Peribacillus sp. FSL E2-0218: one gene and its partner. Each later gene encodes a partner of the first gene's protein in a complex. Links are inferred from orthologs where the notes say so. Each region holds a gene or a part of one and is shown in the gene's direction. Other genes may lie near its edges. The genes, in order: mfd and uvrA.

The links.
Region 2: the proteins of mfd (region 1) and uvrA are in contact, whole or in part, in a crystal structure (PDB 4DFC), measured with the Escherichia coli proteins. The link is inferred for Peribacillus sp. FSL E2-0218 from one-to-one orthologs.

The regions. Positions count from the first base shown.
Region 1 is NZ_CP150304.1:64,070-68,491, forward strand. The notes cover bases 63-4,163. They hold mfd (transcription-repair coupling factor), read left to right. Parts: upstream 63-426; coding sequence 427-3,963; downstream 3,964-4,163. Other genes in these bases: MHI53_RS00335 (anti-sigma-F factor Fin family protein), read left to right, coding at 63-268; spoVT (stage V sporulation protein T), read left to right, coding at 4,155-4,163. Also shown: more of MHI53_RS00335, read left to right, coding at 38-62; more of spoVT, read left to right, coding at 4,164-4,422. UniProt on the Escherichia coli protein: Couples transcription and DNA repair by recognizing RNA polymerase (RNAP) stalled at DNA lesions. Mediates ATP-dependent release of RNAP and its truncated transcript from the DNA, and recruitment of nucleotide excision repair machinery to the damaged site.
Region 2 is NZ_CP150304.1:4,851,034-4,854,819, reverse strand. Bases 75-3,539 are described here. They hold uvrA (excinuclease ABC subunit UvrA), read left to right. Parts: upstream 75-459; coding sequence 460-3,339; downstream 3,340-3,539. Other genes in these bases: uvrB (excinuclease ABC subunit UvrB), read left to right, coding at 75-453. In the rest of the region: more of uvrB, read left to right, coding at 1-74; MHI53_RS23540 (DUF4097 domain-containing protein), read left to right, coding at 3,648-3,786. UniProt on the Escherichia coli protein: The UvrABC repair system catalyzes the recognition and processing of DNA lesions. UvrA is an ATPase and a DNA-binding protein. A damage recognition complex composed of 2 UvrA and 2 UvrB subunits scans DNA for abnormalities.

The DNA.
Region 1 (4,422 bases):
TACATACTAACACTATTACAAAATAGGGGGTTACGAAATGGCTCTCCATTATCGATGCCGACATTGCGGAACTAAGCTGGGCTCAATCGAGGCATACTCACTGAGCACGGAGCAGTTAGGTTTTAATCAACTTACTGATGAAGAGCGACAAGAGATGATCGTTTATGATTCCGAGGGAGATATGCATGTAAAGGCAATATGTGAAGATTGTCATGAGTCGCTGCAAAGATACCCTGAATTATATGAAAACGATTATATTATTCATTAGCGGAAGAGGGCTTTGGACAAAATCCAAAGCATTTTTCCGTTTGTCCAAATTGCTGCAACTCGTAAAATATACAACAAAAACCCGCTTGGTCGATCGGGCCAAGTTTTAATAAAAGATTTCATTTGGTTTTCGCAAGTTATAGAGAGGGGGGAAAGAAAATGAATGGATTACAAAACTTGTTCTCCAAACAAGATGATGTTCATTCGTTAATAGCGGGTATCGATGAAGGGCTTAAAGAACAAATCGTTTCTGGTTTGACAGGATCATCGAGATCGCTATTGCTGGCTTCAGTATATGAAAAGACGAATAGGCCGATTTTATTGGTCACCCATAATTTATTGCAAGCTCAAAAATTCCATGAGGACTTATCAAGTTTCATTCCCGAGGAAGAATTATATATATATCCTGCCAATGAATTGATTGCTGCTGATTTGAGTGTAGCCAGCCCGGAATTAAGGGCCCAGCGTGTGGAGGCATTGAATTTTTGGGCTGAAGGAAGGAAAGGGATCGTCATCGCGCCCATTCCAGGGGTTCGCCGAGTGCTTCCTTCAAAGGATATTTGGAAGCGGCATCAGCTTACGTTTAAGCTTGGTGAAGACATCGATCTCGAACCAACGTTGAATAACTTTATATCCATGGGGTATAACCGGTCTGAAATGGTGGCGTCCCCCGGTGAATTCAGCATTCGCGGCGGTATAATCGATATTTATCCAATCACGGAGCCTAATCCGATCCGTATTGAATTGTTCGATACGGAAATAGATTCGATCAGGACATTTTCAAGTGAAGATCAGCGCTCCATCGAAAAACTCAACAAGGTGATGATCGGACCGGTAAGCGAAGCGTTGCTCGAGCCGGAGCATATTGATAGAATCATCACAAAGCTTGAAAGCGGTTTAAGTAAAAGCTTGAAGAAGCTTAAAGACGAGAAAGCGAAGGAACAGCTGGTTCAAACGATTGGCTATGAGCTTGAACAGCTAAAAATGGGAAATAAACCCGACCAGATATTTAAATACTTAAGCTTGGCTTATGAAGATCCAGCTAGTTTAATAGATTATTTACCTGTAAATGGGTTAGTTTTCTTGGATGAAATAAGTAGAATCCAGGAAATCAATGATTCCCTGGAAAAAGAAGAGGCGGGCTGGTACACGGACCTTTTAAGCCAGGGGCAGATCATCCATGACGTGAAATTGGCGCATCCTATGCAGGAATTGATCATGAAATCCAGCAGGCCGTTTGTATACCTTTCCTTGTTTTTACGGCATGTACCGCATACGAATCCTCAGAATATCCTGAATTTTGCCAGTAAGCAAATGCAGAATTTCCACGGACAGATGAATGTGTTCAAATCTGAACTGGAGCGGTGGAAAAAGGGGAAATATACAATCGTCATACTGGGGCAGGATGACGAGCGGGTTAAAAAGCTGCATGCGGTGTTAGCCGATTATGATATAGAGGCCGCCGAGCTTTTTGATGCGAACAGCATCCTTCCTGGTAAAGTGCAGATTTTAAGAGGCAGTCTTAATAGCGGATTTGAATTGCCTATGCAGAAATTCAGCATCATCACGGAAACGGAGTTATTTAATAAGAAGTCCAAGAAATCGATACGAAGACAGAAACTATCGAATGCAGAGCGAATCAAAAGTTATTCCGAACTGAAAATCGGTGACTATGTCGTCCATGTCAACCATGGTATCGGTAAGTATTTAGGAATTGAAACGCTCACCATAAACGGCGTTCATAAAGATTACTTACATATTCGTTATCAAGCTGATGACAAATTGTATGTTCCTGTTGACCAAATCGACCTTGTCCAAAAATATGTCGGTTCCGAAGGGAAGGAACCGAAGCTCTATAAGCTTGGCGGAACGGAATGGAAGCGCGTCAAAAGCAAGGTTCAATCATCCGTGGAGAATATTGCCGATGATTTGATCAAGCTATACGCGGAACGGGAGGCGGCAAAAGGCTACGCATTTTCTCCTGATGGCGATATGCAGAGGGAATTCGAAACCTCATTCGCCTATAACGAAACGGAAGATCAACTGCGTTCGATTGTCGAAATCAAAAAAGATATGGAACGAGAAAGGCCGATGGATCGTTTACTATGCGGGGATGTCGGTTATGGGAAGACGGAGGTGGCAATTCGTGCTGCCTTCAAAGCGATTATGGATGGGAAGCAAGTTGCCTTTCTTGTCCCGACAACCATCCTCGCCCAGCAGCATTATGAAACTCTGAGGGAGCGTTTTCAAGATTATCCCATTTCAATTGGTCATATGAGCCGTTTCCGGACGAAAAAACAGCAAACGGAAACGATTAAGGGTTTGAAGGCTGGAACGGTGGATATAGTCGTAGGGACGCACAGGATTTTATCCAAGGATATCGTCTATCGTGACTTGGGCTTGCTCATCATTGATGAAGAGCAGCGCTTCGGGGTCACGCATAAGGAAAAGATCAAGCGGCTAAAAACCAATGTCGACGTACTGACACTGACCGCAACCCCTATTCCGAGGACCCTTCACATGTCTATGCTCGGTGTGAGGGATTTATCCGTCATCGAAACACCGCCTGAGAATCGTTTCCCGATCCAAACGTATGTTATGGAGTATAATGGCTCGTTGGTGACGGAAGCGATAGAAAGGGAGTTGGCCAGAGGCGGACAGGTTTATTTCCTATACAACCGGGTAGAAGATATAGCAAGAAAAGCAGAAGAAATTTCCATGTTGGTACCTGACGCCCGAGTCACCTTCGCTCACGGGCAAATGACCGAACAAGAACTGGAAGCTGTCATGTTCGGCTTTTTAGAAGGCGAGTATGATGTGCTGGTAAGCACGACCATTATCGAAACGGGTGTAGATATCCCGAATGTCAATACTTTAATCGTGAATGAAGCGGATCGCATGGGACTTTCCCAGCTCTATCAACTCCGCGGTCGTGTAGGGCGTTCCAACCGGGTGGCTTATGCATTCTTCACTTATAGGAAAGATAAGGTCTTGACCGAAGTGGCAGAAAAAAGGCTTCAATCCATTAAGGAATTCACCGAATTGGGGTCAGGGTTCAAAATTGCGATGCGTGATTTATCGATCAGGGGAGCAGGAAACATTCTTGGGGCCCAACAGCATGGGTTCATCGATTCCGTCGGCTTCGACTTGTACTCCCAAATGCTTAAAGAGGCGGTAGATGCGAAACGCAATGACCAGCCTGCCGAAGTGAAGAATACCCTTGAGATCGACATTGAATTAGATGCGTATATCCCTGATGCTTATATAATGGATGGGCATCAGAAAATTGAAATGTATAAAAGGTTCAGAGGGATCGCCTCTCTTGAAGAAGTCGAAGAGCTGCAAGATGAAATGCTCGATCGGTTTGGAGAGTATCCTCAGGAAGTCGCCTATCTGTTCCAGATTGCCGAAATGAAGGTATATGCTGAAAATGCCGGTATCGAGAGCATTAAACAATTGAAGCAGGAAATCAGCATTCTTCTTAGGGAAAAGGTAAGCAGCGACGTGGATGGTCAAAAAGTGTTTGAACTCGGCTCGAAATATGGCCGGATGGTCGGCTTCGGCATGGATGGCAACCGAATGAAGCTAGTCTTGCATATAAAAGGCGTCGAGCAAAGCAAATGGCTCAATATCCTATTTGAGATGACCAAGGGTTTACAGTTTGTTAAAAAAGAGACACAAGCAACCAAAAACTAATCGTGATTGATGGTCCTCTTATCAGAAAACGTTTTTAAGATACCATGGTAATAAAATGCATGAAAAAGAAAAATTTTTTCAAAGTGCATAGAACTTACCATTAGAAAAATACTATGTACAATAGCTGGTGATGATTATGTTACAAAAAGAGGATTTATCAAATCAATTAGATGAAAGTGAGGCAACATTTGATGAAAGCAACTGGTATCGTTCGCCGAATTGATGATTTAGGAAGAGTCGTCATCCCGAAGGAAATTCGAAGGACCCTTCGTATTCGTGAAGGGGATCCATTGGAAATCTTTGTCGACAGAGATGGTGAAGTAATCTTAAAGAAATACTCTCCCATTAGTGAACTAGGCGATTTTGCAAGGGAGTATGCAGAAGCCCTTTATGATAGCCTTGGAAACCCAGTTATGATATGTGATCGGGATACTTACATTGCAGTCGCAGGCGGCTCCA
Region 2 (3,786 bases), 4.8 Mb from region 1 along the record:
CCGGAAGTGTCGTTAGTGACCATCCTCGATGCCGATAAAGAAGGATTCCTTCGCTCGGAGCGGTCGCTCATCCAAACGATGGGCCGTGCTGCACGTAATGCCAACGGGCATGTCATCATGTATGCGGACCGCATCACGAATTCGATGGAGCTTGCCATCAATGAAACGAAGCGGCGCCGTGAAATTCAGGAGCAATATAATGAAGTGCACGGAATCCTGCCGCAGACCATTCAAAAGGATATCCGTGACTCCATCAGGGCTACACATGTGGCGGAAGAAGGGGAAGAGTACAAAGAAGATCTTGCGCCAAGCTTTGCGAAGCTCCCGAAAAAAGAGCGCCTAAAAGTGATGGAAAGCATGGAAAAAGAAATGAAGGAAGCAGCAAAGGCGCTGGACTTCGAGCGTGCTGCCGAGCTGCGTGATTTATTACTAGAGTTAAAAGCGGAAGGGTGACGAAACATGGCAATGGATAAGATTGTGATCAAAGGCGCAAGGGCCAACAATTTAAAGAATATTGATATCACGATACCGAGGGACAAACTAGTCGTCCTTACTGGATTATCTGGATCTGGAAAGTCTTCCTTGGCCTTTGATACGATTTATGCTGAAGGGCAAAGACGTTATGTGGAATCATTGTCCGCTTATGCGCGTCAATTTTTAGGTCAGGTGGATAAACCGGATGTCGATGCGATTGAAGGGTTATCACCTGCCATTTCCATAGACCAGAAAACGACCAGTCGCAATCCCCGATCAACCGTAGGGACCGTTACGGAAATCTATGATTATTTAAGGCTGTTATATGCACGTGTCGGCAGGCCTACCTGTCCGATCCACAATATAGAAATCAGCTCCCAAACGATTGAGCAAATGGTGGACCGCATCCTTGATTATCCTGAGCGCACCAAGCTTCAAGTATTGGCCCCGCTAGTCTCTGGCAGGAAAGGGACACATGCGAAGGTCTTGGAGGAAGTCAAGAAACAAGGATATGTCCGCATTCGTGTGAATGGGGAAATGCATGATTTAAGTGATGAAATCGTACTGGAAAAAAATAAAAAGCATTCGATCGAAGTGATCATCGACCGGATCGTCATTAAAGAGGGCGTTAGGGCCAGGCTTGCCGATTCATTGGAAAGTGCGTTGAAGCTTGGTGAAGGCAAGGTCATCATTGACGTCATGGGTGAGGAAGAACTGCTGTTCAGTGAGAATCATGCTTGCCCATATTGCGGGTTTTCGATTGAGGAATTGGAACCAAGGATGTTCTCCTTCAATAGCCCGTTTGGCGCCTGCCCTGATTGTGATGGTTTAGGGGCAAGGCTTGAAGTGGACCGGGACCTGGTCATCCCGGATAAGGATTTAACCTTGCACCAACATGCCATTGCCCCATGGGAACCGACAAGCTCACAATATTATCCTCAGCTGCTTGAGGCGGTAGCCAACCATTATGGAATCGATATGGATGTGCCCGTTAAAGAATTGCCTGAGGATAATATGGATAAGATTTTAAATGGCTCAGGCAAAGACAAGATTTATTTCCGCTATAAGAATGATTTTGGAAGAGTGCAAGAAGGATATATTACCTTTGAGGGCATCTTAAGAAACATCGAGAGGCGTTTCAAGGAGACGAGCTCGGATTATATCCGTGAGCAAATGCAAAAATACATGTCAGAGCACCACTGTCCAACCTGTAAGGGCCATCGTTTGAAAAAGGAAAGCCTGGCCGTGCTCATCCAAGGGGTCCATATAAGTCAAACGACCGCTTTATCGGTTGAAGATGCCTTGATATTTTTCGATGAGCTTGATTTGACGGAAAAAGAGGCCGCGATCGCCAGGCTGATTTTACGGGAAATTCGCGAGCGGCTCGGGTTTTTGGCTAATGTTGGTTTGGAATATTTGACGTTGAGCAGGGCTGCCGGGACATTATCAGGCGGTGAAGCGCAGCGTATCAGATTGGCAACGCAGATCGGTTCCCGATTGACGGGAGTGCTGTACATTCTGGATGAGCCTTCTATCGGACTCCACCAGCGGGATAACGACCGCTTGATCGAAACGTTGAAAAATATGCGTGAAATCGGAAACACCTTGATCGTTGTCGAGCACGATGAAGATACGATGCTTGCTGCCGATTATTTGATTGATGTCGGACCTGGGGCAGGGGCCCATGGAGGGGAAATCGTGGCCGCCGGAACTCCGGAGGAAGTCATGAACAATCCTGACTCGTTGACGGGTCAATATTTGGCAGGGAAGAAATTCATCCCCTTGCCATTGGAGCGCCGAAAAAACGACGGCCGTGTCATCGAAATAAAAGGTGCCAAGGAAAATAACCTGAAGAATGTGAATGTGAAGTTCCCGCTTGGCGTCTTTACCGCCGTGACTGGAGTTTCTGGTTCGGGTAAGAGTACATTAGTGAATGAGATCCTTCATAAGTCATTGGCCCAAAAGCTGAATCGTGCAAAAGCCAGACCAGGGGACTTTCGTGAAATCAAGGGGATTGAGCATTTGGATAAGGTCATTGATATCGACCAGTCCCCGATTGGAAGGACCCCGCGTTCAAATCCAGCCACGTATACAGGCGTATTTGATGATGTTCGTGATGTTTTTGCGACAACGAACGAAGCGAAAATCCGCGGTTATAAAAAAGGCCGTTTCAGTTTCAATGTGAAGGGTGGCCGCTGTGAAGCCTGCCGCGGCGATGGCATCATCAAGATCGAAATGCATTTCCTTCCGGATGTCTATGTTCCATGTGAAGTCTGCCATGGAAAACGGTATAACCGGGAAACGCTTGAAGTGAAATATAAAGGGAAAAACATTTCAGATATCCTTGATATGACAGTGGAGGAAGGCGTCAGCTTCTTTGAAAATATCCCGAAAATCAAACGGAAGCTCCAAACGATATTTGATGTGGGCTTGGGTTATATTAAGCTTGGACAGCCAGCCACGACATTATCAGGCGGTGAAGCACAAAGGGTGAAGCTTGCTTCTGAATTGCATCGCCGTTCGACCGGACGCTCCTTCTATATCCTGGATGAACCGACTACCGGGCTCCATGTCCATGACATTGCAAGGCTGCTTGAGGTGCTGCAGCGCCTGGTTGACAACGGCGATACCGTTTTAGTGATTGAGCATAACCTTGATGTCATCAAAACGGCGGACCATATCATTGACCTGGGACCGGAAGGCGGGGACAAGGGCGGAACGATTGTCACCTATGGTACACCTGAGAAAATATGTGAGGTTTCCGAATCATACACGGGCAAATATTTAAAGCCAGTATTGACGCGTGACCAAATCCGCATGGAAAACTTGATCGAAGCAAAAGAACAAGAGCATGAACATGCATGAAAGGGAGCGAGCCATTAGGCTTGCTCCCCTTTGGTTTTGGGAAGAATCGGCCCAAGGTCAACGTCGCCATGATCTTCGCGTTTTCCTGCAGGCTGCCTGTTATTTTGTAGAAAAATGAAAGTTAGCATTTAATCAATCATTTGATTAAATGCTGGGAAAGCAGAATATTTCCGGGGGAATATCATATTTTCCGTTTCGGAGAATGTCAGTTCACTTTGTCGAATGATGGTAAAAACAGGATTTATGAAACTTTTTAGATATCTAGGCGTATGTATGAATAAAATGATAGAAGAAAGTGAGGAATGTTCATGCAGGAGGAAAGAAAGAAGATTCTAGAAATGATTCAGGATGGAAAGCTATCCGCGGACGAAGCCATGGGCCTATTGGAAGAATTGGAGAAAGCCAGTCAGGAAAGTGAAGCAAAAGGGCAGGTACTGCAAAATGAAT